Regions from separate parts of the Enterobacter sp. CFEC122 genome, predicted to be linked through region 3. Evidence: predicted binding sites of a transcription regulator. Region 3 holds the regulator's gene; each other region holds the start of a gene.
The links. The regulator Fur, encoded in region 3, represses iron uptake genes when iron is present. The targets are predictions, from matches to a motif close to ATAATAATGAGAACNACTATCAA.

Region 1: the regulator Fur is predicted to act here: its motif matches at 2,490-2,512, upstream of sufA (Fe-S cluster assembly scaffold SufA).
Region 2: the regulator Fur is predicted to act here: its motif matches at 7,106-7,128, upstream of feoA (ferrous iron transporter A).

Annotation. Positions count from the first base shown of each region.
Region 1 is NZ_JBRIQR010000011.1:43,985-54,654, reverse strand. It holds gene ACVCAM_RS09840 (diguanylate phosphodiesterase) at 101-1,321, shown strand; gene ACVCAM_RS09835 (MerR family transcriptional regulator) at 1,510-2,238, shown strand; gene sufA (Fe-S cluster assembly scaffold SufA) at 2,552-2,920, shown strand; gene sufB (Fe-S cluster assembly protein SufB) at 2,929-4,419, shown strand; gene sufC (Fe-S cluster assembly ATPase SufC) at 4,429-5,175, shown strand; gene sufD (Fe-S cluster assembly protein SufD) at 5,150-6,421, shown strand; gene sufS (cysteine desulfurase SufS) at 6,418-7,638, shown strand; gene sufE (cysteine desulfuration protein SufE) at 7,653-8,069, shown strand; gene ldtE (L,D-transpeptidase LdtE) at 8,167-9,180, shown strand; gene lpp (murein lipoprotein Lpp) at 9,241-9,477, opposite strand; gene pykF (pyruvate kinase PykF) at 9,787-10,670, opposite strand, start outside.
Region 2 is NZ_JBRIQR010000028.1:11,196-21,865, forward strand. It holds gene malQ (4-alpha-glucanotransferase) at 1-406, shown strand, start outside; gene gntT (gluconate transporter) at 494-1,810, opposite strand; gene nfuA (Fe-S biogenesis protein NfuA) at 2,127-2,702, opposite strand; gene gntX (DNA utilization protein GntX) at 2,764-3,447, opposite strand; gene bioH (pimeloyl-ACP methyl ester esterase BioH) at 3,483-4,265, shown strand; gene feoC ([Fe-S]-dependent transcriptional repressor FeoC) at 4,237-4,476, opposite strand; gene feoB (Fe(2+) transporter permease subunit FeoB) at 4,489-6,807, opposite strand; gene feoA (ferrous iron transporter A) at 6,838-7,065, opposite strand; gene ACVCAM_RS18175 (Tex family protein) at 7,385-9,715, opposite strand; gene greB (transcription elongation factor GreB) at 9,804-10,277, opposite strand; gene ompR (osmolarity response regulator transcription factor OmpR) at 10,506-10,670, shown strand, end outside.
Region 3 is NZ_JBRIQR010000053.1:13,850-24,519, reverse strand. It holds partial or broken gene ACVCAM_RS23940 (OprD family outer membrane porin) at 1-797, shown strand, start outside; gene chiQ (ChiQ/YbfN family lipoprotein) at 845-1,171, shown strand; gene fur (ferric iron uptake transcriptional regulator) at 1,263-1,709, opposite strand; gene fldA (flavodoxin FldA) at 2,001-2,531, opposite strand; gene ybfE (LexA regulated protein) at 2,687-2,974, opposite strand; gene ybfF (esterase) at 3,103-3,876, opposite strand; gene seqA (replication initiation negative regulator SeqA) at 4,060-4,608, shown strand; gene pgm (phosphoglucomutase (alpha-D-glucose-1,6-bisphosphate-dependent)) at 4,633-6,273, shown strand; gene potE (putrescine-ornithine antiporter) at 6,364-7,677, opposite strand; gene speF (ornithine decarboxylase SpeF) at 7,674-9,872, opposite strand; gene speFL (leader peptide SpeFL) at 10,127-10,231, opposite strand; gene kdpE (two-component system response regulator KdpE) at 10,510-10,670, opposite strand, start outside.

The sequences.
Region 1 (10,670 bases), on a different contig from region 3:
AAATGGTTGAGATGTAAATTATTTGTCAGGCAATTAATGTGCTATAAATAAACATTCCCCACGTCTTTTGTGGCCAAAACCCTAACCCCCCAGGAATAGCATGCTCACAACCATCATTTACCGCAGTCATATCTGCGAGGACGTTCCAGTGAAAGCGCTGGAAGCAATGGTCGCTGCTGCAAATCGTAAAAATCGGCAATCCAATGTCACGGGGATCCTGCTGTTTAACGGCACACATTTTTTTCAACTGCTGGAAGGGCCGGTGGAGCACGTGTCGGCTATCTATGAGCAGATCTGCAACGACCCGCGCCACCATAACGTGGTCGAGTTAATGCGCGATCACGGCCCTGTCCGGCGTTTTGGCAACGTGGGTATGGAGCTTTTTGATTTGCGCCACTTCGACCGGGACGAGGTGCTGCAGCAGATACTTAATAAGGGGACGACACGCTACCAGCTGGCCTATAACGATCGCCCTCTGCAGTTTTTCCGCACCTTTGTCGAGGCCACGGAAAAAGCGAACTATTTTGAACTGCCGCCTGCGGATACATGGGATTTCGTACGCGAAGAGACGCGTTTGTCCGCACAGCCTGAGGTGGTCGCGAAAGGGGCGGATTGCAGCTTCGCGTTCCAGCCGATAGTCGATCCGTTTATGCAGCAGGTTGTCTCCTGGGAGGCGCTTCTCCGCACCCCGTCCGGCGACTCGCCGGGGGCCTATTTCGCCAGCCTTCCGCAGGAGGAAGTGTACACCTCTGATTTGCAGAGCAAGCAGGTGGCTCTGTCTATGGCCAGCGCGCTGGGGTTACAGGACCAGACGTTATCCCTGAACCTGCTGCCTATGACGCTGGTTAACATTCCCAACGCCGTGGATTTTCTGCTCACCGCGATTGAAGCAAACGGTTTTGTACCTGAGCAAATCGTGGTGGAGTTCACCGAGAGCGAAGCCATTTCCCGTTTTGATGAATTCACGGATTCGGTCAGGCAGTTAAAAAGCGCGGGTATCAGCGTGACGATCGATCACTTTGGTGCCGGTTTTGCCGGGCTGCAGCTGCTGGCCCACTTCCAGCCTGACAGAATTAAGATTAATCGCGATCTGGTCGCGAACGTGCATAAAAGTGGCCCCCGACAGGCCATCATTCAGGCGATCATCAAATGCTGTTCCTCGCTTGAAATCCAGTTCTGCGCGGTGGGGGTAGAGAAGGCTGAAGAGTGGATGTGGCTGGAATCTGCGGGAATTTCCCAGTTCCAGGGGCATCTTTTTGCCAGCCCCCGGCACGGCGGTATTCCAGCCATTGCCTGGCCGGAGAAAAAGTTCGAATTGTGATAAAGCTGTACACAATCTGGCAGTCGTTACTGTACGAACGGTAAATTTTATACAACAATGTATTAACAGGTGGATGGGGTGGTAAGCCATTCACCCGTTCAAAATGCGGTCTTAGTTATACAAATGGTTTGTACAATCTGATAAGGTTGGTGCAGTTAGGTATGGAAGTTCTGAGCGTGAGGGAGTTAATGGCCTATTACAGTATCGGCGAAGTGGCCGAACGATGCGGTATCAACCCCGTTACGCTGCGTGCCTGGCAGCGCCGTTATGGATTGTTGAAGCCGCAGCGCAGCGAAGGGGGCCATCGTCAGTTTGACGATGAAGATATCCTGCGTATAGAAGAGATCAAACGCCTGATGAAGAGCGGCGTTTCGGTCGGGAAAGTAAAAGCCTTGCTGGAAAACAAGGAAGTGTTGACTCAGGGCAACTGGGTCTCGTTCCAGGAAGAGATGATGACCGTTCTGCGCTACGCCAGCCCGGCAAAGCTGCGCGCCAAAATTGGCGAGTTCCGCCGCGATCACCCGATAGATTCCCTGATTGACAATATCATTTCTCCCGTCCGTCAGCGGATGAACCAGGACCAAAATACCGTGCGTCACATGGCGAGCCTGTTAGACGGAGTCCTGATTGAATTCGCGATTGCAAGCCTGGCGGAGTCCCGTAAGAAGGCCGGTAAAGACGCGCTCCTGATCGGCTGGGAGTGCGATGACCGCACCCATCTGTGGCTCGAAGCCGCGCGCTTAGCGCAGAAGGGCTGGCACATTGACGTCCTGGCAGAACCGATTGATTCGCCGCGTCCTGAACTGTTCCCGGGACAAAAAATCTTCGTCTGGACGGGGAAATCGCCAACGCCTCGACAGCAGGAACAGCTCGACCACTGGCGTGAACAGGGGTTTGCTGTCTCATTTCATCATTAAGTGTAAGAGGCCTTGAGGGCCTTTTTTTATTTTTGTCACTTTCCATGCAAAAGCTATCTCAAAAATAGGCATTTCCAATACATATTTTACGTTTCTCCTCTCCTGCCCGAATGCCACAACGAAATGCATTATTAATCAATGCATTGAACAATTAAATCCATCCTGCCTGCATCCTGCCACAGGGTCTATGCTTAATAAAAGTAGGCAAAAAGGGCGGTTTAGCCGAATGCCCCTGCTGACAGAGGGTTGAAGTGATAATCGTTATCACTAACATGGTGTTATGCCCTGATGGCTTATCAGATGAGGTGGACCTATGGAACTGCATTCAGAAACCTTTAATCCTGCCGATTTCGCCTGGCGCGGGTTAACGCTCACGCCAGCGGCGGCGGCACATATTCACGAGCTGGTGGCGAAAAAGCCCGAGATCCTTGGCGTGCGTTTAGGTGTCAAACAGACCGGCTGCGCAGGTTTCGGTTACGTGCTTGATACCGTCACCGAACCCGAGAAAGATGACCTGGTGTTCGAGACCGACGGCGCAAAATTGTACGTCGCGCTGCAGGCCATGCCCTTTATCGATGGCACCGAAGTGGACTACGTCCGCGAAGGCTTAAACCAGTTATTCAAATTTCATAACCCAAAAGCCCAGAACGAATGCGGCTGCGGCGAAAGCTTTGGGGTATAGGCGGAACTATGTCTCGTAATACTGAAGCAACGAGTGAAGTAAATACCTGGAGCGGCGGGCACCTCAACTATAAAGAGGGGTTCTTCACGCAGCTGCAGACCGATGAGCTGGCAAAAGGCATCAATGAAGATGTCGTGCGGGCGATCTCGGCGAAACGTAACGAGCCCGAGTGGATGCTGGAGTTTCGCCTGAGCGCCTACCGCGCCTGGCTGGAGATGGAAGAGCCGCACTGGCTGAAAGCGCATTATGACAAGCTGAACTATCAGGACTACAGCTACTACTCCGCGCCCTCCTGCGGCAGCTGCGATGACACCTGCGCCTCGCAGCCCGGCGCGGTGCAGCAAACCGGCGCGGAGAACAGTTTCCTGAGCAAAGAGGTAGAAGAGGCGTTTAACCAGCTGGGCGTACCGGTGCGCGAAGGGAAAGAGGTGGCGGTGGACGCTATCTTTGACTCGGTCTCGGTGGCCACCACCTACCGCGAGAAGCTGGCAGAGCAGGGGATCATTTTCTGCTCCTTCGGCGAAGCGATTCACGATCATCCTGAACTGGTGAAAAAGTACATCGGAACCGTGGTGCCCTCTAACGACAACTTCTTTGCGGCGCTTAACGCGGCGGTGGCCTCGGACGGCACCTTTATTTACGTGCCGAAAGGCGTGCGCTGTCCGATGGAGCTTTCCACCTATTTCCGCATTAATGCCGAAAAAACCGGCCAGTTCGAACGTACCATTCTGGTCGCGGATGAAGGCAGCTACGTCAGCTATATCGAAGGGTGTTCCGCCCCGGTCCGCGACAGCTATCAGCTGCACGCGGCGGTGGTGGAGGTCATCATCCATAAAGACGCCGAGGTGAAATACTCGACGGTGCAAAACTGGTTCCCGGGCGACGGCAATACCGGCGGCATCCTGAACTTCGTGACCAAGCGTGCGCTGTGCGAAGGCGAAAACAGCAAGATGTCGTGGACCCAGTCCGAAACCGGTTCGGCCATCACCTGGAAATACCCGAGCTGCATCCTGCGCGGGGATAACTCCATCGGCGAGTTCTACTCGGTGGCGCTCACCAGCGGCCATCAGCAGGCCGATACCGGCACCAAGATGATCCACATTGGTAAAAACACCAGATCGACCATCATCTCGAAAGGGATTTCCGCCGGACACAGTCAGAACAGCTATCGCGGGCTGGTGAAAATCATGCCGACGGCGACCAATGCGCGAAACTTCACCCAGTGTGACTCGATGCTGATTGGCGCTGACTGCGGGGCGCATACCTTCCCATACGTCGAATGCCGTAATAACACGGCCCAGCTGGAGCACGAGGCGACCACGTCACGGATTGGGGAAGATCAGCTCTTCTACTGCCTGCAGCGCGGGATCAGCGAAGAGGATGCCATCTCGATGATCGTCAACGGCTTCTGTAAGGACGTGTTCTCTGAACTGCCGCTGGAATTTGCCGTTGAAGCCCAGAAACTCCTCGCCATTAGTCTTGAACACAGCGTCGGTTAAGGAAAGCACATGTTAAGCATTAAAGATTTACAGGTCAGCGTAGAAGATAAAGCCATCCTGCGTGGCCTCAATTTTGACGTCAAGCCGGGCGAAGTCCACGCCATCATGGGGCCGAACGGTTCCGGGAAAAGTACGCTTTCTGCGACGCTGGCAGGACGCGAAGATTATGAGGTGACCCACGGCTCGGTCGAATTTAACGGCAAAGATCTGCTGGAGATGTCGCCGGAAGACCGCGCGGGCGAGGGCATCTTTATGGCCTTCCAGTATCCGGTAGAAATCCCCGGAGTCAGCAACCAGTTCTTCCTGCAAACCGCGCTCAACGCGGTGCGGAAATACCGGGGGCTGGAGGCGCTCGACCGCTTCGACTTCCAGGATTTAATGGAAGAGAAAATCAAGCTGCTGAAAATGCCGGAAGATTTGCTCACCCGCTCGGTGAACGTCGGTTTTTCCGGCGGCGAGAAAAAGCGTAACGACATTCTGCAGATGGCGGTGCTGGAGCCCGAGCTGTGCATTCTGGATGAGACCGACTCCGGTCTGGATATCGACGCCCTGAAGATTGTCGCCGACGGGGTGAACGCCCTGCGCGACGGCAAGCGCTCGTTTATTATCGTCACCCACTACCAGCGCATTCTGGACTACATCAAGCCGGATTACGTCCACGTGCTTTACCAGGGGCGCATTGTGAAATCCGGTGATTTCACGCTGGTTAAACAACTGGAGGAGCAGGGTTATGGCTGGCTTACCGAACAGCAGTAATGCGCTCCAGCAGTGGCACCGGCTGTTTGAGGCGCAGGGTAATACGCGCTCCGAGCAGGCGCAGCAGCATCTGCAGCAGATGCTGCGTCTCGGCCTGCCGACGCGCAAGCATGAAAACTGGAAATACACCCCGCTCGATGGCTTGCTGAACGCCGAGTTTGTGACCCGCCTGGCGGATCTCACGCCTGCACAGCGTGACGCGCTGGCAGTGGGCGTGGATGCCGTGCGCCTGGTGTTTGTCGACGGTCAGTTCCGCCCTGAGCTGAGCGACACGCTCCAGGAGAGCGGCTTTGAGATTGAGATAAACGACGACCGCCAGCGCCTGAGCGCCCCGGTTCAGCCGGAAGTATTTCTCCACCTGACCGAAAGCCTGGCCCGCAGCGTGACGCATATCGGCGTGAAGCGTAACCAGCGCCCGGCCAAACCGCTGCTGCTGATGCACATCACTCAGGGTCTGGACGGCGCCGAAATCAATACCGCGCACTATCGCCACCATCTTGAGCTGGCGGAGGGGGCGGAGGCCACGGTCATCGAACACTACGTCAGCCTCAATGAGACACGTCACTTTACCGGGTCGCGACTGACGATGAACGTGGCGGCGAATGCCCAGCTACACCACATCAAGCTGGCGTTTGAGAATGCGCAGAGCCACCACTTTGCCCATAACGACATTGTCCTGGGACAGGATGCCGCCGCGTACAGCCACAGCTTCCTGCTCGGCGGGGCGGTGCTGCGCCACAACACCAGCACGCAGCTTAACGGTGAAAACACCACGCTGCGCATCAACAGCCTGGCGATGCCGGTTAAATCAGAAGTGTGTGACACGCGCACGTGGCTGGAGCACAACAAAGGCTACTGCAACAGCCGCCAGCTGCATAAAACCATCGTGAGTGATAAAGGGCGTGCGGTGTTTAACGGCCTGATTAACGTGGCGCAGCACGCCATTAAAACCGACGGGCAGATGACCAACAACAATCTGCTGTTAGGTCGCCTGGCAGAGGTGGACACCAAGCCGCAGCTGGAGATCTACGCCGACGACGTGAAATGCAGCCACGGTGCGACGGTCGGGCGAATCGACGACGAGCAGATGTTCTACCTGTGCTCGCGCGGCATCGACCAGCAGGCGGCGCAGAAAATGATTATCTTCGCGTTTGCCGCCGAACTGACGGAAGCGCTGCACGATGGTCAGTTAAAACTGCAGGTGCTGGATCGGATCGGTCAGCGCCTGCCTGGAGGCGAAGCATGAGTTTTCCCGTCGAAAAAGTACGGGCAGATTTCCCGGTTCTGACCCGTGAAGTAAACGGTCTGCCGCTGGCCTATCTGGACAGCGCGGCCAGCGCGCAGAAGCCGAATCAGGTGGTGGATGCCGAAGCCGAGTTTTATCGCCACGGCTATGCCGCCGTGCATCGCGGTATCCATACCCTGAGCGCCGAGGCGACCCAGCGGATGGAAAACGTGCGCACGCAGCTTGCCGCTTTTCTTAACGCCCGCTCGCCGGAAGAACTGGTCTTTGTTCGCGGGACCACCGAAGGGATCAACCTTGTCGCTAACAGCTGGGGCAACGCGCAGGTCCACGCGGGGGATAACATCATCATCACCCAGATGGAGCACCACGCCAATATCGTGCCGTGGCAGATGCTCTGCGAGCGCGTAGGGGCGCAGCTGCGGGTGATCCCGCTAAACGCTGACGGGACGCTTCAGCTTGAGCAGCTTGACCTCTTGCTGGACGACCGCACGCGGCTGGTGGCGGTTACCCAGGTCTCCAACGTGTTGGGGACAGAAAACCCGGTGGCAGAGATCGTCGAGAAGGCCCATCAGGCGGGCGCAAAGGTCCTGATTGACGGCGCGCAGGCGGTGATGCACCACGCGGTTGACGTCCAGGCGCTGGACTGTGATTTCTACGTCTTTTCAGGCCACAAGCTCTACGGGCCGACCGGGATTGGCGTGCTGTATGTGAAAGAAGAGATCCTGCAGGCGATGCCGCCGTGGGAAGGGGGCGGGTCGATGATCGCCACCGTTAGCCTGACGGAAGGCACAACCTACGCGCGCGCCCCGTGGCGTTTTGAGGCGGGCACGCCCAACACCGGGGGCATTATCGGGCTCGGGGCGGCGGTCTCTTACGTCTCTGCCATCGGTCTTGATGCCATTCAGGAGTATGAACAGCTGCTGATGCACTACGCGCTTGCAGAGCTTGCCAGCGTGCCGGATTTAACCCTCTACGGGCCTGCCGATCGGCAAGGGGTAATCGCGTTTAATCTTGGGAAACACCACGCCTATGACGTGGGCAGTTTCCTCGATAACTACGGCGTGGCGGTCCGCACCGGGCACCACTGCGCCATGCCGCTGATGGCGTTTTACCAGGTACCGGCAATGTGCCGCGCATCGCTGGTGATGTACAACACGACGGAAGAGGTCGACAGGCTGGTGGCGGGGCTGAAGCGCATTCATCAGCTGCTGGGCTAAAGGAGAGGCGAAAGATGGCAGAGCTGCCGGACAAAGATAAATTACTGCGCAACTTCTCGCGTTGCGCAAACTGGGAAGAGAAGTATCTCTATATCATCGAGCTGGGACAGCGTTTGCCGCCGCTCGGTGAAGAGGCGCACAGCCCGGAGAACAGTATTCAGGGCTGCCAGAGCCAGGTGTGGATTGTGATGGCGCAGTCGGATGACGGCACGATCGAATTGCGCGGCGACAGCGATGCCGCCATTGTAAAAGGGCTTATTGCGGTCGTCTTTAGCCTTTACCAGCAGATGTCGGCGCAGGATATCGTCGCGTTCGATGTTCGTCCGTGGTTTGAAAAAATGGCCTTAACCCAACACCTCACCCCGTCCCGTTCACAGGGACTGGAAGCGATGATTCGCGCCATTCGCGCCAAAGCTGCAATCCTTAGCTAGACTTACAGAACAGCATTCATTCTGTTTCGCGAGGTGATTCCCGCCTCGCTGGTTTTTCAGCTTTCTGGCGTTCTGTCAGTGAATAAGGAATCTCAGCATGAAGCGCGCGTCTCTCATTACTCTATTACTCCTCAGTTCGCTCGGCGCCCTTCATTCGGCCCGCGCGATGGACTATCCGTTGCCGCCCGCAGGCAGTCGTCTGATTGGGCAAAATCAAACCTACACGATACAGGAAGGGGATAATAAGCTGCAGACCATCGCCCGCCGGTTTAATACGGCGGCGCAGGTGCTCCTGGAAACCAACAATACCATTGCGCCGGTAAACCCTGCGCCAGGAACCGTGATAACCATTCCGTCGCAAATGCTGTTGCCGGATACGCCCCGCGAGGGGATTGTGGTGAATCTTGCTGAGCTTCGGCTCTACTACTTCCCGCCGGGGCAAAATATTGTTCAGGTTTATCCTCTGGGCATTGGTCAGCTGGGGCTGGAAACGCCGGTAACGACCACGCGGGTGAGCCAGAAGATCCCGAATCCCACCTGGACACCCACGCCGGGCATACGAGCACGTTCTCTGGAGCAGGGCATTAAACTGCCTCCGGTGGTCCCTGCCGGGCCAAATAACCCGCTAGGACGCTTCGCACTGCGTTTAGGCGTGGGGAATGGGGAATATCTCATTCATGGCACCAGCGCGCCGGACAGCGTTGGCCTGCGTGTCAGCTCTGGCTGTATGCGGATGAACGCCCCGGACATTAAGGCGCTGTTCGAACAGGTGCGGGTGGGCACGCGGGTGCAGATTATCAATGAACCCGTGAAGTTCTCCGTGGAGCCGGATGGTAAACGCTATATTGAGGTCCACCGTCCGCTGGCGGAGGTAGAAGGGGAAAATCCGCAGGTCTCGCCCATTACCCATTCTGCCGACTTTGCGGCCTTTGTTTCTCAGGCAGGAAGCGATAAGGCGCTGATTGATAAAGCGCTGTCACGTCGTGCCGGGATCCCGGTTATCGTGTCGTCCGGTAGCGGCCCGTCAGCCAGCAATAGCGTGTTGTCGGTGCAGAACAGCCGGATGTCTGCTGCGGTGGCGGAAGATGAAGGGGAGAGGGTGACGCAGTAGGCGTTTGACGCAGGCAAAAAAAATGGCGCACAATGTGCGCCATTTTATTAACAGGTACTATTACTTACGGTATTTAGTAGCCTGGTTGTCCAGACGCTGGTTAGCGCGAGCTGCGTCGTCTTTAGCAGCCTGAACGTCGGAACGCATTGCGTTCACGTCGTTGCTCAGCTGGTCAACTTTAGCGTTCAGAGTCTGAACGTCAGAAGACAGCTGATCGATTTTAGCGTTGCTGGAGCAACCAGCCAGCAGAGTAGAACCCAGGATTACCGCGCCCAGTACCAGTTTAGTACGATTCATTATTAATACCCTCTAGATTGAGTTAATCTCCATGTAGCGTTACAAGTATTACACAAAGTTTTTTGGGTTGAGAATATTTTTTTGATGGGAATACACCTATTTTTGATCGTTCGCTCAAAGAAGCACCGAATCAGCCGGTTTCGGGCAAAAATCTAAGGAAAAAAAGGCATTTATCATCGGATTCATCTTAGATAATTCGCAATTAAATAGAAAAACCCGATTTGCATTTTGAATGCGTTTGGCTAATGCCGGGAATAAAAAAAGCGCCCAATGGGCGCTTTTTATCCAAATTAATTCGTTCGGGAATTATTACAGCACGTGAACAGATGCGGTATTGGTGGTGCCGCTTGGTACCAGGGCGCCAGAAACCATTACCACAACGTCGCCTTTCTGTGCCAGACCGCTTTCCAGAGCCAGTGCTTTACCCTGAATGTAGAAATCGTCAGTAGAGGCGATCTCTTTAACCAGGTGCGCAACGACGCCTTTGCTCAGCACCAGCTGACGAGCAGTGGTTTCGTTGGTGGTCAGGGCCAGGATGGTCGCATCCGGGAAGTATTTACGCACGGCGCGCGCAGATTTACCGCCCTGAGTAGCAACCACAATCAGTGGTGCTTCCAGTTTCTCAGCAGTTTCTACCGCACCGCGGCATACTGCTTCGGTGATACGCAGCTTGCGGCTGTCGTTGTTGAAGTCCAGACGGCTGGTCATCACGCGGTCAGTACGTTCACAGATGGTCGCCATGATGCCGACCGCTTCCAGCGGGTATTTACCTTTCGCGGATTCACCGGACAGCATAACTGCGTCAGTACCGTCGAGAATGGCGTTTGCTACGTCGCCTGCTTCAGCGCGGGTTGGGCGTGGGTTTTTGATCATGGAGTCCAGCATCTGCGTGGCGGTGATAACCACTTTACGCGCGCGCACACACTTCTCGATCATCATCTTCTGCGCGAAGATCACTTCTTCAACCGGGATTTCAACGCCCAGATCACCACGTGCAACCATGATGCCGTCAGACGCTTCGAGGATTTCGTCGAAGTTGTTCAGGCCTTCCTGGTTTTCGATTTTGGAGATGATCTGGATCTTCTCGCCGCCGTGTGCTTTCAGGTGCTCACGGATTTCAACCACGTCGGAACGCTTACGGATGAAGGAGGCCGCGACGAAGTCAACGCCTTGCTCGCAGCCGAAGATCAGGT
Region 2 (10,670 bases), on a different contig from region 3:
CGATCTGACCCTTGGCAAAACGCTGGGCCTGTATCCTGACGAAGAGGTGTTACGCGGCCTGTATCAGGATCGCGAGTTCTCCAAGCAGGGGCTGCTGGATGCGCTGCATAAGCATGGCTGTCTGCCGAAGCGCGCCGGGCATAAAGCGTCGCTGATGGCGATGACTGCGACACTCAACCGCGGTTTGCAGCGCTATATTGCCGACAGCAACAGTGCGCTGCTGGGCCTGCAGCCGGAAGACTGGATTGATATGGCGGAGCCGGTGAACATTCCGGGTACCAGCTATCAGTACAAGAACTGGCGTCGCAAGCTGTCCACCACGCTTGAGGCGATGTTTGCCGATGACGGGGTGAACAGGCTGATTAAGGATTTGGATAAGCGGCGAAAAGCTGCTGGTAAGAAGTAATAAAAAACCCGCCAGTGGCGGGTTTTTTATTATCAGGTGGTGCTCATGTAGGTCGGGTAAGGCGTAGCCGCCACCCGACTTAGGGCATCAGACCACCATATTCAGCAGCAGCACCCCGACCAGACCGCACACCGAAATAATGGTTTCCAGCGCGGACCAGGACTTGATGGTTTCACCGATCGTCAGGTTGAAGTACTCCTTGAACAGCCAGAAGCCCGGATCGTTTACGTGAGAGAAAATCACGCTACCGGAACCGACGGCGATAACCATCAGCTCAGGGCTCACGCCCGTGGTGGCAATCAGCGGCGCAACGATGCCGCCTGCGGTGATCGCTGCAACGGTCGCAGAACCCAGCGCAATACGCAGAACCGCGGCAATAGACCAGGCCATCAGGAGCGGCGACACGTTGGTTTCATGCATCATGGCAGCGATGTATTTGTCCACGCCGCTGTCGACCAGAACCTGTTTGAACGCACCGCCACCGCCGATGATCAGCAGCATCATGGCAATGATTTTGATGGAAGAGGTCAGCGTGTCGTTGATCTGATCCATGGAGCGGCCGCGGTTCAGACCGAAAGTGAACATCGCGATCAGCACGGCAATCAGCGTTGCCATCACCGGGTCACCCAGGAATTCTGCAACGGACAGGAACGCATGACCTTTTGGCAGAACCATCTCTGCCACGGCGCGCATCGCCATCAGGATCACCGGTACCAGAGAGGTCCAGACGCTGACGCCAAAGCCAGGCATCTCTTCTTCGGTGAAGGTTTTGGCGCTGTACAGACCTTCCGGAATCGGCTTATCAATGCCTTTCAGGAAGCGGGCATAAACCGGGCCTGCCAGAATCACCGTTGGGATCGCCAGAATCGTACCGAACAGCAGGGTTTTACCCATGTCGGCGTGGAAGATGGTCGCGATAGCGGTTGGGCCCGGGTGCGGCGGCAGGAAGCCGTGGGTCACGGACAGCGCCGCGGCCATTGGCACACCGACATACAGCAGCGGGATGCTCGCGGCAGCCGCAATGGTGAACACCAGCGGCAGCATCAGCACGAAGCCTACTTCATAGAACAGCGCGAAACCAACGGTAAAGCCGGTTAACACCACTGCCCACTGAATGTTCTTCTTACCAAATTTGTCGATAAGCGTGGTGGCAATACGCTGGGCGCCACCGCAGTCCGCCAGCATTTTACCGAGCATGGCGCCGAAGCCCATGATCAGCGCCAGGCTGCCGAGCGTGCCGCCGACACCGGCTTTAATCGAGCTGATAACTTTAACCAGCGGCATCCCCTGCATCAGACCGACTGCAAGTGCCACCAGAACCAGAGCGATAAATCCGTTCATTTTGAAGCGGATCATCAAGAGCAGTAATAACACAACACCGATAGCAACGATGACTAATGGCATGATTTACCTGGCCTTTGAATTGTTATGGGTAACGTCATTGTTTCAACGACAAATTCCGGTTGTCCCAACTGGGAACAGAGAAGTAACGGCACTAATACTGATGCCTTTTAAACGATTAAGTTTAGTCGGCTGTTATGAGTGTGCTTAGTGCCCATGGGAATGATACGGGTAACATGGCGTGATTGAGAATCACCCTGGAAGGCAAAATGTGAATTATGAGACGCAGGTCAACATATAGAGGGGAGTGAAGAGGGGGAGCAGGGTTTTGTAGGCCCGGTAAGCGCAGCGCCACCGGGCAATACAGACGGGCAATGAATCAGTAGTAAGAGTGCTCGCCGCGCTGGTGTTCGGTCAGGTCACGCACGCCTTTCAGTTCCGGGAACTCGTTCAGCAGCTGCTTCTCGATCCCTTCTTTCAGGGTGACATCGACCATTGAACAGCCGTTACAGCCGCCGCCAAACTGCAGAATGGCAAAACCTTCATCGGTGATTTCCATCAGGGAAACACGACCGCCATGGCCAGCCAGCTGCGGGTTAATCTGGGATTGCAGCAGATACTCAACGCGCTCCATCAGCGGGGCATCGTCAGACACTTTACGCATTTTCGCGTTCGGCGCTTTCAGGGTCAGCTGAGATCCCAGCTGATCGGTGACGAAGTCGATCTCCGCATCTTCAAGATACGGTGCGCTCAGCTCATCAACATAGGCGGTGAGCTGTTCAAATTTAAGGGCAGTGTCGGTGGCTTCCACGGCGTCCGGAGGACAATAAGAAACACCACATTCTGCATTCGGCGTGCCTGGATTGATCACAAACACACGGATCTGCGTCCCTTCTTCCTGATTTGCCAGCAGTTTGGCAAAGTGCGCTTGTGCAGAATCGGAAATACGGATCATAGCTTTGGCCTAATAGTTGACTAAATTACCTGGGTATAATCATACGCCCATTGAAGAAGGGCTACAAGGTACGGCACAGACACCATACCTGAACCGACGCGGCGCCGCTTTGCAAAAGCAGTCGGGAAAGTTCAGCAACGGTACTGCCTGTGGTGACGACATCATCCACAATCGCGATATGGAGACCGTCGACCGGCAATTCAAGGCGAAAGGCATTTTTGAGGTTTCTTTTGCGAAGCCGGGCGCTGAGCTGATGCTGGATGGCGGTGGCATGAACACGCGTCAGCGCGCGGGCATCATACTGACAGCCAAGCCACCGGGCGAGGGGACGGCAGATCAGGTCGCTCTGATTGTAACCGCGTCGCCAGTGGCGGCGTCGGTAGAGGGGGACATTCACCACCCTGTCGATTTTCGGCAATGCGCGGTGGCGCCGCGCCTGCAAAACCGCCAGCAGTAGCAGTCGCGCAAGGGGCTGTGCCAGGGAACTTTGACCGGAAAACTTCAGCGCGTGAATCAGCCTGCTCAGCGGCGGAACATAATCATCCACCGCCACCAGCGCGCTCCACGGCGGGGATTTTTTCAGGCACCGGCCACAGGGCAAAGAGGGATTTGTGGCCGGTAAACCACATTGTGGACAGATCCCGATACGCCATTGCAGCGATCGCGTACAGACGGAGCAGATGCCCCACCTGCTGAGTGCCAGCGGCATTCGGCATAGCCAGCACAACCCAGGTACTGTTAGCATGTGCAACCTCCATGTGAAAAAGAGAACAGTAACTGATGAAGACGCTGTGGTGGCAGACCGTCGGAACGGGAAATTGCCATCTTGTGCTGCTGCACGGATGGGGACTGAATGCTGAAGTGTGGCGTTGCGTAAGCGAGGAGCTTGCCTCGCAATTTACGCTGCATCTGGTGGATTTGCCGGGTTATGGCCGCAGCCGCGGCTTTGGTGCGATGTCGCTTGATGAGATGGCGCAGCAGGTTCTGGACGCCGCGCCGCAAAACGCTGTCTGGCTGGGCTGGAGCCTGGGCGGGCTGGTGGCAAGCAAGATTGCGTTGGATAACCCCGGGCGCGTGAGCGCGCTGGTTACCGTTGCCTCGTCACCCTGCTTTAGCGCGCAGGACGCGTGGCCGGGGATCAAGCCTGAAGTGCTGGCAGGATTCCAGCAGCAGCTAAGCGACGATTTCCAGCGGACGGTGGAGCGTTTTCTCGCGCTGCAGACGATGGGTACAGAAACCGCGCGTCAGGACGCGCGCACGCTGAAGCAGACCGTGCTGTCGCTGCCGATGCCTGACGTCGAGGTGCTTAACGGGGGGCTTGAGATACTCAAGACGATCGATCTGCGTGAACCGATGGCGTCGCTGGCGCTTCCGCACCTGCGTATGTATGGCTATCTGGACGGACTGGTTCCGCGTAAGGTGGTTCCACTGCTGGATAACCTGTGGCCGGAAAGCCAATCAATGGTGGTCGCTAAAGCGGCACACGCGCCATTTATCTCACATCCTGGCGAGTTTTGTTCGGCGCTGTCCGCCTTTATTCGCGCAGTGCCCACCACTCCCTGAGGCAGGCTTTTCCTTCCGGGCAATGTTTACAGCTGCCGGACAGACAACCGTCCGGCTCTTCCTGAATGCGCACCGCTTTCCCCATGGCTTCCAGTCTTTCCAGCATGGCGTCGATCATCGGCTGCGGCGTATGCAGGCTGAGGCTCAGCTGTTTCGCCTCCATTCGCCCCTGCAGTGCCAGCAGGTCACGAACCTGAATCAACGATGCCATGGGGTGTGCTCCTTAGTGACAGTCGCCTGCCGGGCTGTTGCAGCAGGTCGCCGCGGTTTTACGGTTTGCCAGCAGGTCGATGTCGACGCGGCTGCGTGCCCGCCGCAGCAGGCCGAGAACGATCACGTTAAACAGCACAACCGCGAGAATGCAGACCAGGCTGTAGCGCGGGTGCTGGCTGAAATTGACGGTTTGATAAAACAGCGTTGCCAGCGAATACGCGATGTTTAATCCCCACAGGATGGAGAAGCCCATCCAGCCGCGGCTGGACTCGCGGGCAATCGCCCCCATCACGGAGATGCATGGAATATAGAGCAGAACGAAGATGAGGTAGCTGTAGGCCGCGGACGCGCTGCCAAACTTCTCGCCCATCACGCCCATGGCACCGGTCGCCATCTCGCCGTCGCCTTTGCTCGCCTCAATCGGGTTCGCCAGCACGCTCAGGCTGAAGGTGTCCTTCAGGCTCTGCCAGGTTTCCTCTACGGCACCCAGCAGTTCGTCACCGAGGTGAAACTCCGCCGGGTTAAATTCCTGCTCCTGAATGTTCTCGGCGGTGTAGAGCGTGTTCAGGGTACCGACAACCACCTCTTTTGCCATCGCGCCGGTAAACAGCCCGACGGTTGCCTGCCAGTTATCCTCATGCACGCCAATCGGTTTGAAGACCGGCGTGATGACGCGGCTGACGGAGGCGAGGGCAGAGTCGTTAATGTTATCCGCTGCCTGTCCACTCAGGGTAAAGCTGTTCAGCGCGCTCAGGAAAACGCTGACGATGACAATCACCTTACCGGCGCGCAGGACGAAGCCTTTCAGGCGCTGCCAGGTCTGGATCGCCAGGCTTTTCAGATGAGGGACGTGGTACACCGGCAGCTCCATCACGAACGGTGACGCTTCACCGCGCATGATGGTGTGTTTCAGCATTAAGCCGGTCAGGATCGCCATCACGATGCCCAGGACATACAGCGAGAAGACCGCCAGCGCGCCCTGCTGGCCAAAGAAGGCTGCCGCAAAGACCGCAAAGATCGCCAGTCGGGCACCGCAGGACATAAACGGCGCCATCATGATGGTCATCAGACGCTCGCGCGGTGCATCCAGCGTGCGCGCGCCCATCACCGACGGCACGTTACAGCCGAAGCCGACGATCAGCGGGACGAAGGATTTGCCCGGCAGGCCCAGCGCCTGCATCAGACGATCCATCACGAACGCCGCGCGCGCCATGTAGCCGGAATCTTCCAGGAACGAGAGGAACAGGTACATCATGCCGATCTGCGGCACCAGCGGCAGAACGGTATTGATACCGCCGCCGATCCCCTGCGCGAGGAAGATGGTGAGCCATTCGGGGAAGTGCAGGGTGTAGCCCACCCACTGAATGCCGTGCACGAAGACCGCGACGGAACCGGCGTCAAAAATCGGCTGCAGCGCGCCACCGATGTTAATGGCGAGCAGGAACATCACGTACATCACCAGCAGGAAGATGGGCAAACCGAGGAAGCGGTTGAGCACAATCTTATCCACCGCCGCCGTAAAGCGGCTGGGTTCTGCCGTCAGTGCGTTACTGACCACGTCGCAGATCGAGGCGATAGCCTGGTAACGGGCATCGGCGATGTGCAGCGCCGGGTCGTCCAGCTCTTCGCTAAGACGGGCCACCGTCACGTCCAGCTTATCGGCCGCATGACCGGCATAAGCGCGGCTGTAGATATCCCCTTCCAGCATCTGCAGGCCAAGCCACAGGCGCTGTTTCGCAGGCATGGCTTTGTCCATCTCCTGCGCCAGCACGTTGGCTTCGCGCAGGAGAGGCTGGGCGTAATGCACCAGCTCAACGTCGCGATTTCCCGCGTGACGGTCAATGGCCAGCTTCAGCGCATCAATACCGCGCGCGCGCGTCGAGACCAGCGGAACGACCGGGCACCCGAGGCGCGCGGAGAGGGCATCAACGTCGATGCGCAGCTTTTGTTTCTCTGCGATGTCGAGCATGTTGAGCGCCACGATGCAGGGGATACCCAGCTCCAGCAGCTGCAGCGTCAGATAGAGGTTACGCTCGAGGTTTGAGGCATCGACCACGTTGATCAGCAGATCCGCGTCGCCGCCAAGAATGTAGTGACAGGCGATTTGCTCATCGAGCGAAGTTTGCGACGAAATGGTGGTTAAAGAGTAGGTACCGGGAAGGTCAACCAGCGTCACCTGGTTGTCTGTCGTCGTGAACTGGCCCTCTTTACGTTCAACCGTTACGCCCGCCCAGTTGCCCACGCGCTGGCGAGCCCCGGTCAGCTGGTTAAAAAGCGTAGTCTTGCCGGAATTAGGATTGCCAATTAAGCCAATAGTTAACTTTTTCATTTTTCTGGACTCACTGAAACCGCTGGCTTGTTATCGGGATAAGGCTTCGACTTCTATTAACGCGAGGTCTTTTTTACGCAGGACCAGATTCACGCGTCGGGTTTCGATATGAACCGGATCCCCTAACGGCGCCACGCGTACGACCTGGAATGACGAGCCGGGCAGCATGCCAAGCGACAGCAGCTTTTGCCGATAGGCCGGGCTAATTTCGCGGGTAAAACCGGTAATCTTCCATGCACTGTCTGGAGTGAATTGCATAACGCCTGATTCCACGAAAGGTTAAATTATCTACTATGCGATGATAATGAGAATAGTTTTTATCAGCAATATTAAAACTGTGACGGAATGTTGTTTACGGTATTAATTTACGGCCTGTTTGACCTTGCTCAATATTTGCTGAAATGCCGGGAAAACGAAAAGAGAGGTATTTGTTAACGGGGTGATAATTCGTGGTTTAAATATGGCTACACGCTATTTATTTTAATTCCCTGCGGCCTGCTTGCCGGGCGGCACTGCGTTTGCCCGGCCTACAAAACCGTAGGCCCGGTAAGCGTAGCGCCACCGGGCATGTACAACCTTAGCGTTTTTTACCCATCGCGGCCGCCAGCGCATCCATCATCGCGCTGTTGCCTGCAGGCTGGGCGTCACGTCCACGCGGTTTTGCCGCTTTCGCGGCCGGACGCTGCTGCTCGCGGCCCCCGCCGTTGCCGCCGCGGCGCGCGCTGGTGTCACCCGGCTGCTCGTCCAGACGCATGGTCAGGGCGATACGCTTGCGCTGCAGATCCACTTCCAGCACTTTGACCTTCACGATGTCGCCCGCTTTGACCACGGTGTGCGGGTCTTCAACGAACTTGTCGGCAAGGGATGAGATATGGACCAGGCCATCCTGATGCACGCCGATATCCACAAACGCGCCAAAGTTGGTGACGTTGGTCACCGCACCTTCCAGCACCATCCCTGGCAGCAGGTCGTTCATGGTCTCGATACCGTCAGCAAAGGTCGCCGTTTTGAACTCAGGACGCGGATCGCGGCCCGGTTTTTCCAGCTCTTTAATAATGTCGGTAACGGTTGGCACACCAAATTTGTCGTCAGTGAAATCAACGGCTTTCAGGTTGCGCAGGGCGCTGCTGTCGCCCATGAGATCTTTCAGCGCCTGCTGGGTGGCGGCCAGGATGCGTTCCACCACCGGGTACGCTTCCGGGTGAACGGTGGAGGCATCGAGCGGGTTATCGCCGTGGTTGATGCGCAGGAAGCCCGCGCACTGCTCAAACGCTTTTGGCCCCAGACGGCTTACCTTCAGCAGCTGCTGACGGTTCTGGAACTGGCCGTTCTCATCGCGCCAGGCGACGATGTTCTGCGCCATCATGCGGGTTAAGCCCGCTACGCGGGTCAGCAGAGGGACGGAGGCGGTGTTCAGGTCAACGCCAACGGCGTTTACGCAGTCTTCCACCACCGCATCCAGCTTGCGCGCCAGCTGAGTCTGGCTCACGTCGTGCTGATACTGGCCCACGCCGATCGATTTCGGATCGATCTTCACCAGTTCCGCCAGCGGATCCTGCAGGCGGCGAGCGATCGAGACCGCACCGCGCAGGGAAACGTCCAGGTCCGGGAACTCCTGGGCCGCCAGCTCGGACGCAGAATAGACGGACGCCCCGGCCTCGCTGACGATCACTTTCTGCGCCGTCACTTTCGGGAACTGCTTCTGCACGTCGAGATAGAAACGTTCGGTTTCGCGGGACGCCGTACCGTTGCCGATGGCGACAAGTTCGACGTTGTATTTTTCGCACAGCGCCGCCACCACGACGGCCGCTTTCGCTGCCTGGCCGGTATGCGGATAGATGGTGTCGGTGGCGACCAGCTTGCCGGTGCCGTCAACGACAGCGACTTTTACACCGGTACGCAGACCCGGATCGAGACCCATGGTCGCGCGCAGGCCAGCAGGGGCGGCCATCAGCAGGTCGTGCAGGTTGCGGGCGAAGACGTTGATGGCTTCATCTTCGGCGCGTTCGCGCACGGTGCCCATCAGCTCGGTTTCGAGGTGCATCAGCACCTTGATGCGCCAGGTCCAGCTCACCACGCCTTTGCGCCAGCTGTCAGCCGGGGCGTTGTTCAGGCGCAGGCCGAGATGGTCGATGATGATCTGCTCGCAGTGGCTCTCTTTCGGCGGCTCGTCAAACTGCGGGTCGGCGTTCAGGGAGAGCTGCAGCACGCCTTCGTTGCGGCCGCGGAACATTGCCAGCGCGCGGTGAGAAGGGGTGGTGGAAATCGGTTCGTGGTGATTGAAGTAGTCGCGGAATTTCGCGCCTTCTTCCTCTTTACCCGCGACGACGGTAGAGACGATGTGGGCGTTCTTCCACAGATAATCACGCACTTTAGCGAGGAGGGCGGCATCTTCAGCGAAGCGCTCCATCAGAATGTAGCGTGCGCCGTCGAGGGCGGCCTTGGTGTCCGCTACGCCTTTGTCGGCGTCGATGAATTTCGCCGCTTCGGTATCCGGATCGTGGGACGGCTCGTTCCACAACAGGTCGGCCAGCGGCTCAAGACCCGCTTCAATTGCAATCTGTCCGCGCGTGCGGCGCTTCGGCTTGTACGGCAGATAGAGGTCTTCGAGTTCGGTTTTGCTCAGGGTGCCGTTAATGGCGCTTTCCAGCTCGCTGGTCAGCTTGCCCTGTTCGCCGATAGATTTGAGGATCGCCTGACGACGTTCTTCCAGCTCGCGCAGATAGCCCAGACGGGTCTCCAGGTTACGCAGCTGCGTGTCGTCCAGACCGCCGGTGACTTCCTTACGATAGCGTGCAATAAACGGCACGGTGTTCCCTTCATCAAGCAGGCGAACGGCAGCTTCTACCTGTTCGGCTCTGGCCTGAAGTTCACCCGCAATAATGCGGCAGAGCGAATCTTTCATCATGGCTTTATCATCTGTTGAGTCGAAAAAATCAGGGGATAGTTATACGGGCTGACACGGCAAAATGCCAGCCGGGGAGGGCGCTCTCGGACTATTTTACGTAGACGATCTCATTAACGTACCAGCTGGCTTCACCGGCTGGGGTTTGCACGACGGCCAGATCGCCCACTTCCTTTTTCAGCAGCGCGCGGGCCATCGGGGAGTCGATGGAGATGTAATCCTTACGACCAAAAATTTCATCGTAGCCGACGATGCGAAAACGCAGGGTGTCACCGTCGTCGTTTTCAATCTCCACCCACGCGCCGAAAAAGACTTTGCCCTCCTGCTGCGGGGAGTAATCGACGATTTTCAGGTTCTCAAGGCACTTCGTCAGATAGCGTACACGGCGGTCAATTTCGCGCAGCCGCTTCTTGTTGTACTGGTAGTCAGCGTTTTCGCTGCGATCGCCCAGGCTCGCGGCCCAGGTCACCTTTTTGGTCACCTCAGGACGCTCTTCGCGCCAGAGGAAATCCATCTCTTTTTTGAGCTTCTCGTACCCTTCGCGGGTGATCAGGGGCGTTTTCATGGTGCTGCCTTTGCTGCCGGTTCTCTGTTTTGCGCACAATACGTACCACACAGTGTAACAGACAGGATTAATAATAATTTATGTGGTGAAATGAAAAGATAAGCTGCTGTTAAATATGCTTTGTAACAATTTCGACTAGAATTTATACCAGAATTAACTGGTCGAATACGTGCACTTTTTTAGAATACGCTGTTACAAAGACTATCCGAACCTTTGGGAGTACACACAATGCAAGAAAACTATAAAATTCTGGTCGTGGATGACGACATGCGCCTGCGTGCGCTGCTGGAGCGTTATCTGACCGAGCAGGGCTTCCAGGTTCGCAGCGTCGCGAACGCTGAGCAAATGGATCGTCTGTTGACCCGTGAATCTTTCCATCTGATGGTTCTCGAC
Region 3 (10,670 bases):
GGCACATTGAAATGGACAAGTTCTACCAGAACGATAAGAAAACCAAAGTCGATTACCTCCACTCGCTGGGTGCGAAATACGACTTCAAAAACGATCTGGTTCTCGAAGCGGCATTCGGCCAGGCGCAAGGCTATATCGATCAATACTTTGCCAAGGCCAGCTATAAGTTTGATATTGCGGGTAGCCCGCTGAGTACCAGCTACCAGTTCTACGGTACGCGCGACAAAGTCAGTAACGGTGGCGTCAATGATATCTACGACGGCACCGCGTGGCTGCAGGCGTTAACCTTCGGCTACAAGGTCGGTCAGGTTGATTTACGTCTGGAAGGCACATGGGTGAAAGCGGAAGGGCAGCAGGGCTACTTCCTGCAGCGTATGACCCCGACCTATGCTTCCTCCAACGGTCGTCTTGATATCTGGTGGGATAACCGCTCCGACTTCAACGCCGACGGTGAGAAAGCGGTCTTCTTCGGCGCGATGTATGACCTGAAAAACTGGAACCTGCCGGGCTGGGCCGTGGGCGCTTCTTACGCTTACGCCTGGGATGCAAAACCTGCCGACATGGCAACACCGGATGCTTACTACGATCCAAACTATCGCCTGAAAGAGTCTTCCTACAGCCTGGATGCTATCTATACCCTGCAGGATGGCCGCGCGAAAGGCACGATGTTCAAACTGCACTTCACCCAGTACGACAACCACTCCGATATCCCGAGCTACGCGGGCGGTTACGGCAACATCTTCCAGGATGAACGTGACGTGAAATTCATGGTTATCGCACCGTTCACCATCTTCTGATGAATCGTCCGGCGGGTTAGATCCCGCCGGACCGGAGACTGCAAATGATGAAAAAAATCGTAATCGTCGCGCTGTTGGCATCGGGGCTGGTGGCGTGTGCCCAGACTCAGGCACCGAAAGAGGACTCCCGCCTCAAGGAGGCCTACAGCGCCTGCATTAATACTGCGGAAGGATCGCCGGAGAAAATTGAAGCCTGCCAGAGCGTGCTGAACGTGCTGAAGAAAGAGAAAGCGCACGAGCAGTTCGCGACGCAGGAGAATGTCCGCGTGATGGATTACCAGGCCTGTATCCAGGCACGTAAAACCGGTAACGATCAGGAAGTGGCGAAGCGTTGCGATAAGATCTGGAACGAGATACGCAATAATAATAAATAAGTTGCTTTACGCCCGGTGGCACTGTGCCACAGGGCTTTTTTCTGGCAAAAAAAAGCCAACCTTACGGCTGGCTCAGAGTATGAACACTCACTTATTTTGCGTCATGCGCATGTTCATTTTCGCGGCAATCGCCTTCAGCGCAGTGACCATAAAGGTACAGGCTGTGGTTGGTCAGACGGATGCCGTGACGCGCGGCGATTTCACGCTGGCGCGCTTCGATAGAGTCATCGCTAAATTCAATGACCTTGCCACAGTCGAGGCAGATCAGGTGATCGTGGTGCTGCTGCTGGGTCAGTTCGAAGACAGATTTACCACCTTCGAAATTATGACGGGTGACAATGCCCGCGTCATCAAACTGGTTCAGCACGCGATAGACGGTAGCCAGCCCAATCTCTTCACCCATGTCGATAAGACGTTTATAAAGGTCTTCCGCACTGACATGGTGATTGTCTGGACCCTGAAGCACTTCGAGGATTTTTAACCGAGGAAGCGTAACTTTCAGGCCAGCCTTCTTTAATGCGGTATTGTTGTCAGTCATGCGGAATCTGTCCTGTTGCTAAACGATTCACTTCTGTAGGAAGTGACAGAAAATGCACCCGGGATAATGCGTCTCATTATAGAACTGCCATGGCTAAATGAAAACTGCAAGTCTCAGGCAAAATATGCTTATAAAAATGGGGTATCACCAACAAACTTGCTCGGTGGAAAACCACATTTTATCAGGGAGACATTGTACAGGTCTGGGCGAAAAAGTTAAAAGATTGTAGCAATTAATTTAATCGGTTTGACCTGGTGCGCGGGCGCAACCGCCGTTGCGCCGCGATAAAAATCAGGCGTTGAGAATATCGTCCAGGTGCAGTTCTTCACGGATCTGCTTAACCCATTTCTCGACGCGCTCTGCAGTCAGTTCTGGCTGACGGTCTTCGTCGATGGCCAGACCCACGAAATGATCGTCATCGGCCAGGCCTTTGGACGCTTCGAAGTGGTAACCGGCGGTTGGCCAGTGGCCGACGATCACAGCGCCATTCGGCTCAATGATGTCGCGGATGGTACCCAGCGCGTCACAGAAGTACTCGGCGTAGTCTTCCTGGTCGCCACAGCCAAACAGGGCAACCAGCTTACCGTTGAAGTCCACTTCTTCCAGCGTCGGGAAGAAATCATCCCAGTCGCACTGGGCTTCGCCGTAGTACCAGGTCGGAATACCCAGCAGCAGAATGTCATAGCCTTCGAGATCTTCTTTGCTGCTCTTGGCGATGTCATGCACATCAGCAACGTCTTTACCGAGCTGTTTTTGAATGTTTTTCGCGATATTTTCGGTATTGCCGGTATCACTGCCAAAGAAAATGCCGATGATTGCCATGAGTAAAATAACCTCTTGAAACTTAATAGTATGGTGGCGCAATTCGGCCACGGATAAGGGCAATAATAGCAGAACTGGCAACCCTGCGGAAACAGCTATCGCGCAGGACTGCACTCTGTGCTACATGAAAAGGGTAATTAAGGGAATTTTCAGACTTATGCTTGGCTGCGCAGCATCTCAAGCTGGGCGATCAACATCTCTTCAATGAGCTCGCTGCGGCTAATATTTCGCGCGTCGGCCAGCTCGTTAAGCGCATCGACCGCGTTGGCGTTGAGCTTCAGTTCGACACGCTTAAGCCCACGATTTTTATCGCGTTTAAGCTGATTGCGTTTATTGATACGCAGCTGTTCATCGCGCGAAAGCGGATTCGTCTTCGGTCGTCCCGGGCGACGCTCATTCGCGAACAGATCTAGTGTCGTACGGTCCGTTTGTTCTTTGGCCATGATTCTGAGACTTCGGGGGAAACACGCCGCCCTGCTAATGCCCGGGCGATAAGCGCGCCATCATACATCACCAAAAACGGCGCGCCAACGACTGGAAGCCCGCAGCCTTCCAGTCGCTCTCTTTTTAATCAATTTGCAGTATCAGCAAGATAGCGGCGAATGGCGCGCAGCACGGCGTCAGGTTTTTCCGCATGCACCCAGTGCCCGGCTCCGGCAATGACGTGGGCGCGAGCCTGCGGGAATTGCGCCAGTATGGCGTCGCGGTACGCGTCGGTAACATAAGGGGAGTTACCGCCGCGAATAAAGAGGGTAGGGTGCGGCCAGGCGGGCACGGTTTCCCAGCCCACGATATTGTTGTACTGGTTCCAGAGCACCGGCACGTTAAAACGCCACTGGCCGTCAACAAACGACTTCAGCAGGAACTGGACGACGCCTTCTTCATCAAGATGCTCACGCATGACGGCAGCCGCCTGCTGACGCGTCGCGGCACTCGCTTCGGTGACCGCATTGATGGCGGCAAAAATTTCGTCGTGACGGCGGACGTCGTAATCCACGGGCGCAACATCAATCACCACCAGGCCGTTAATACGCTCCGGGGCCAGCGCCGTCAGGGCCATCACCGCTTTACCGCCCATTGAATGCCCGATGAGGGTCACCTTTTGCAAGTGGTTGGCATCCAGCGTATCCAGCAGATCCTGCGCCATCGCGGCGTAGGTCATCTCGTCGGAACGGCCGGAAAGACCATGATTGCGCATATCGATCTGAAGAATATCGTGGTCGGTAACCAGCTCGCGCGCCAGCACGCCCAGGTTATCCAGGCTGCCAAAAAGCCCGTGAACCAGTACGATGGGAGAATTATTGTTCGGCGATTGTGCAGTTTGCGCTCGGGTATTCAATTTCATGGCAAAGTTCTTTTTTTACGTATGTCAGGTTAGGGTATCATGTTGACCATTCTGCCGCCCGGCTGCAAGGTTCCAGTTTAATCTGACTTTTGCCGCCAACCTGGTTTGACGCTATCCGCTGTTGGGATTTGACCTTATAATCCCAATGACTTGTATTCAGATAAGATATCGCACTGGATTAAGATGAAAACAATCGAAGTTGATGACGAACTCTATCAGTATATTGCCAGCCAGACGCGGCATATCGGGGAGAGCGCGTCCGACATTTTACGGCGCATGCTTAAAATTTCCGCCGCTTCACAGCCTGCTACCCCAGTCACCAAAGATGTCGTGTCTCAGCCAAGCGTTGTTGCACAAGCAAAACCTGCCGTGACACCGGCAAAAGATAAAGTGCGCGCGATGCGCGAGCTGCTGCTCTCCGATGAATATGCGGAGCAAAAAAAGGCGGTTAACCGCTTTATGCTGGTGCTGTCTACACTTTATTCACTGGATAACAAAGCGTTTGCTGAAGCGACCGAGTCGCTGCACGGTCGTACTCGCGTCTACTTCGCGGGCGACGAGCAGACGCTGCTGCAAAATGGCAATCAAACCAAACCCAAACATGTTCCTGGCACCCCGTACTGGGTGATCACCAATACCAATACGGGCCGCAAGTGCAGCATGATTGAACATATCATGCAGTCCATGCAGTTCCCGGCGGAATTGATTGAGAAGGTTTGCGGTACAATTTAACCCTTGCATCAGAAGGACCCGGTAATGGCAAATCACAGCCGTGCAGGCCAACCTGCACAACAAAGCGATTTGATTAACGTCGCTCAGCTGACCGCGCAGTATTACGTGCTGAAGCCGGTCGTGGGCAACGCAGAACACGCAGTGAAGTTTGGTACATCTGGTCACCGCGGCAGCGCGGCTCGCCACAGCTTTAACGAACCGCACATTCTGGCCATTGCTCAGGCCATTGCGGAAGAGCGCGCTAAAAATGGCGTTACCGGTCCTTGCTACGTGGGGAAAGATACCCATGCGCTGTCTGAACCGGCCTTTATCTCCGTGCTGGAAGTTCTGACTGCGAACGGCGTCGATGTGATTGTTCAGGAGAACAACGGCTTCACCCCAACGCCTGCGGTCTCTAACGCCATCCTGGTGCACAACAAAAAAGGTGGCGCGCTGGCTGACGGTATCGTGATCACGCCATCCCACAACCCGCCGGAAGACGGCGGCATCAAATACAACCCGCCTAACGGTGGCCCGGCAGACACCAACGTCACCAAAGTGGTGGAAGATCGTGCGAACGCCCTGCTGGCTGACGGTCTGAAAGGCGTGAAGCGCATCTCTCTGGATGCGGCCATGGCGTCCGGCCACGTAAAAGAGCAGGATCTGGTTCAGCCGTTCGTGGAAGGGCTGGCGGAGATCGTCGATATGGCGGCCATCCAGAAAGCCGGCCTGAAGCTGGGTGTGGATCCGCTGGGCGGCTCCGGTATTGAATACTGGAAACGTATTGCCGAGCACTACAAGCTGGATCTGACCATCGTGAACGATCACGTCGATCAGACCTTCCGCTTTATGCACCTGGACAAAGACGGCGCGATCCGCATGGACTGCTCCTCCGAGTGCGCGATGGCGGGCCTGCTGGCGCTGCGTGATAAATTCGATCTGGCGTTTGCGAACGACCCGGATTACGACCGTCACGGTATCGTCACTCCTGCCGGGCTGATGAACCCGAACCACTATCTGGCTGTTGCGATCAACTACCTGTTCCAGCACCGTCCGCAGTGGGGCAAAGAGGTGGCTGTCGGTAAAACGCTGGTGTCCTCCGCGATGATCGACCGCGTGGTCGAGGCGCTGGGCCGCAAGCTGGTGGAAGTACCTGTGGGCTTCAAATGGTTTGTTGACGGTCTGCACGACGGCAGCTTCGGCTTCGGTGGTGAAGAGAGCGCGGGGGCCTCTTTCCTGCGCTTCGACGGCACGCCGTGGTCAACCGATAAAGACGGCATCATCATGTGCCTGCTGGCGGCGGAAATCACCGCGGTCACCGGTAAAAACCCGCAGGAACATTACAACGACCTGGCAGCACGCTTTGGTGCGCCAAGCTATAACCGTATTCAGGCCAGCGCAACGTCTGCCCAGAAAGCGGCCCTGTCCAAACTCTCTCCGGAGATGGTCAGTGCAAGCACCCTGGCGGGCGATCCGATCACCGCGCGTCTGACGGCGGCACCGGGTAACGGTGCGTCTATTGGTGGTCTGAAAGTAATGACCGAAAACGGTTGGTTCGCTGCGCGTCCATCCGGTACGGAAGATGCGTATAAAATCTATTGCGAAAGCTTCCTCGGCGCAGAGCATCGTCAGCAGATTGAGAAAGAAGCGGTAGAGATTGTCAGCGAAGTGCTGAAAAACGCGTAAGTGCGGTTTGTGTGCCGGGCGGCACTGCGTTTGCCCGGCCTACAACAACGATCGTAGGCCCGGTAAGCGCTAGCGCCACCGGGCTTTTTTTCAACTGTGCTTATTCTTCAATTCAAACCGCGGCGACACCAGACCGTACAGCGTCCAGCCCATAAAGGTCACCATCGCACCATACAGCATCGCTTCCTGGCCGGAGGAATAGAGCGCATAGAAGCTGTAGATTGCGCCAATCAGCGCCACGATATTGGCCGCACGCGCCTTGCGCGGATCCACCTTCGCAACCTTCTGAATAATCACCAGCGCCGCCATCGACAGAATATAAGGAATGATGTTCGTCACCACCGCCAGGTTGACCAGCACGTTGAACTGGCTGTTCAGCGACGGGCTAATGGTCATCAGCGACAATCCGCTCTGGAAGATAACAATCGCCAGCATGCCCTGCACCGGCGCATCGGCTTTGGTCACACGGGAGAAGATTTTTGGGAAGTAACCTTCATCAGCCGAAGATTTAAATACCTGTGCGATGGTGAACTGCCAGCCAAGCAGTGAACCGCAGCATGACATGACCATCAGACCCATAATCACTTTCCCGACTTCCGGCGTGAACATCTGCGCGAAGGCCAGCCCGAACGGCGCCGTGGAGTTGGCCAGATCCATGTTCGGAACGATGCCCGCAATGACGTTCGTCGAGACGATATAGATCACCGCCGCACCCAGCGTACCGCCGAGGACCGCAATCGGCACGTTCTTTTCAGGGTTATCAACCACTTCTGCGTTCGCGCAGGCGGATTCCAGGCCCAGGAAGGCCCAGAGCGTCATGGCGATAGAAGAGCCGACTGCGCTGAAGAACGGCACATGGTGCGGGTTCCAGGAGTTAGCGTACAGGGTCGGGCTGAACCAGAACCAGCCGATGATGCACAGGCCGACAACCGGAATAATCACGCCCCAGACGGTGATGCTGGAGAGCTGTCCGGTGATACGCGCCCCGCCAAAGTTAGCCACGGTGCAGATCCACAGCACGCCGATGGTGGCCAGGCCAATCTGTACCGGGCTAAGCGTCGCGCCAAACAACTCCGTACCGTAGCCCACGGCGGAGATGGCAATCGCCACGTTGGCGATCAGCAGTGACACCCCGTAGGTATAGTTGGCCATAAAGTTGCCAGACTTACCAAAGGCATACTCGGCGTAGCCCCCCATGCCGCCTGACTTGCGGCTGAACATCCCGCACTTGGCAAACGCCCACGCCAGCGCCATCGAGCCGACGGCGGTCACCAGCCAGGAGATAATTGAAATGGTTCCTACTTCGGCAAGCTTGGTGGGCAGCATAATGATCCCTGAACCCATCATGTTCACCATGGTGAGGATGGTCAGCTGCACCACGCCCATCTTATTGGACTTACTCATAATTTCTCTCCTTTCAGCAGCGCGGGCTGAGCGGCGGGTTGTTTGATGACGTTACAGCGAACCTGTTTGCGGCCCTCGCACTCTTCGACGTACACACCCTGCAGCTCCGGCGCGAAGCCCGGCAGCAGGTTGATGCCTTCTTCCAGCGCGGCGAAGTAGCGCAGCACGGAGCCGCCCCAGACCTCCCCTGGAACCACGCACAATACCCCCGGTGGATAAGGGAGGGCGCCTTCCGCGGCGATGCGGCCTTCCGCGTCGCGCAGGGAGACCAGTTCCACTTCTCCGCGCAGATAGGCGTAGTTCGCGTCCTGCGGGTTCATCATCACGCGCGGGAAGTGAGACTTGCGGAACATCTCTTTCTGCAGCTGTTTGACATTGTGACGGGCGTACAGGTCATGCATCTCCTGGCAGATCTGGCGCAGGGTGTAATCCGCGTAACGTTCCGGATGTTGTCTGCAGATGGAAGGCAGCACCTCTTTTAATGGAGCATCGCTCTCGAGCAGTTTTTCGAAACGCACCAGCTGCGCCACCAGCTGCTGCAGCTTGCCCATATCTTCCGCAGGCGTGAGCAGGAACAGGATCGAGTTGAGATCGCATTTCTCCGGCACGATGCCGTTTTCACGCAGGAAGTTGGCGAGGATGGTGGCAGGCACGCCGAAGCCGTCATACTCCCCGGTGCGGGCGTTAATGCCCGGCGTGGTCAGCAGGAGCTTGCACGGGTCGATAAAATACTGATGCTCGGCGTAGCCTTCAAAAGCGTGCCAGTTTTCACCCGGTACGAAGTGGAAGAAGCGCAGATCGGTCGCAATCTCCGCCGTGTCCCAGCTTTCCCACGGACGGCCATCCACCGTCTCCGGCACGAAGGGGCGCAGATACCGGCAGTTCTCCAGAATCAGCTTGCGCGCTTCGATACCGTTCACCACGCAGTCCATCCACATGTTGCGGCCGCTCTGGCCTTCATGCATACGGGCGTTGATGTCCAGCGCGGCAAACAGCGGATAGAACGGGCTGGTGGAGGCGTGCATCATAAAGGCATTATTCAGCCGCTTATGCGGGACATAGCGCTGCTGACCTTTGATGTGGCTGTCTTTCTTGTGAATTTGCGAGGTCTGGGAGAAGCCGGCCTGCTGTTTATGCACGGACTGGGTAACCAAAATCCCCGGGTCGTTTTCGTTCAGCTCCAGCAGCAGCGGCGAGCAGTCGGCCATCATTGGAATAAACTGCTCGTAACCCACCCAGGCCGAGTCAAACAGGATGTAATCACACAGGTGCCCAATCTTATCCACCACCTGGCGGGCGTTGTAGATGGTGCCATCGTAGGTGCCCAGCTGGATCACCGCCAGACGGAACGGACGCGCATCGCGTGCACGGCCGGGTGCGACTTCTGCCACCAGCTCGCGAAGATAGCTTTCTTCAAAACAGTGTGCGTCAATGCCGCCGATAAAGCCGTACGGGTTGCGCGCGGTTTCCAGATAGACCGGCGTTGCGCCTGCCTGGAGGAGGGCACCGTGATGGTTGGATTTGTGGTTATTACGGTCGAACAGCACCAGGTCGCCCGGGGTGAGCAGGGCGTTAAGCACCACTTTGTTGGATGACGAGGTGCCGTTGAGCACGAAGTAGGTCTTATCGGCATTAAAGACCTTCGCCGCATGCTGCTGTGCGATGCACGGCGCGCCTTCGTGGATCAGCAGATCGCCCATTGCCACGTCGGCGTTGCACAGATCGGCGCGGAAAAGCGTCTCGCCAAAGAAATCAACGAACTGATTGCCGGCAGGATGGCGGCGGAAGAACTGGCCGCCCTGATGCCCCGGACAGTCAAACGCGCTGTTGCCCTGTTTTACATAGTCGACCAGGGCGCGGAAAAACGGCGGGCGCAGCTGGGTTTCATACTTCAGGGCAGCCGCCTCCAGCTGTCGTCCATAAAAGTCGTTGCTGGTGTCTGAATACTCAAATACGCCATGAATGCGCGATAAATAATCTGCCGGAATGAATTCTTCTTTATGCGTCGCGACAAAAACAGGAATGTCAAATCCGGTGGCTTCTATTTCTTCCAGTATGCCATCGGTAATATCACTGACCGCCAGCACAATAGCGGCAACGTCGATATAATCCGAGGCCCGGACATCCACCAGTTCACGCTGGGTGGTAAAGCAATCAGGACAGGCGCGGCTGGCTGCGATTTTTAAACTTTTCATCTTTCTCTCTTTATTTTAGGTAATAAGCGTCCCTCGATTTCTTGCAAAAAAGAAATCGATAATTTTCCGGAAAAAAAGCAAAGGGTGGCCGCTGATTAAAATCAGTACATTGCTTTTTTGATGATTGAAATTCAGTCCGCCCGGTGCGGATGGGTCTGAATCAAAATGAATGAGCGCACGCGTTCACAGGCAATGGCCTGTAAAATAAGATGTTTCAGGATAACCTGTAAGCGAGTGCGCCAGAAGTCGAAGGACTACCGGGCATTAAAGAGATGAAAGTCAAAGCAGTTTCGGTGGGCAAACATCATGATATGTGTTGTCCGCCTTATATGGGGCATTAAACGATTGTTGTTTTCCATGATTTATTTTCCTTTCAGTAATTGAAAGCACGGTCATTTTATCCAGGAAAACGCGATTAACTGTGAAGGAGATCACCGTTAACCGATCATTTTAGAAATAAATAGTCGTTTTTGATGAATATCTCAGATCAAAATTCTGATTTGTTGGTGTCGGGTTAACAGGATGTATTGCAAATGTTTTAAATGGACATAAATAACCAAAAAAATATCGATTGGATTATTTATGAAATATTTTCTGAGAGGTTTTGATTTTATTTAAAAATAAACTGAATAGTTATTCAGAGCATAAACCGATAACCGATACCGGTTTCAGTTAATAAATGGCGAGGGCGAGCGGGGTCGACTTCGAGTTTCTGACGAAGGTGCCCCATATATATGCGTAAATAGTGACTATGTTCCACGGCGTTGGGCCCCCACACCTGACTTAACAGCTGGCGCT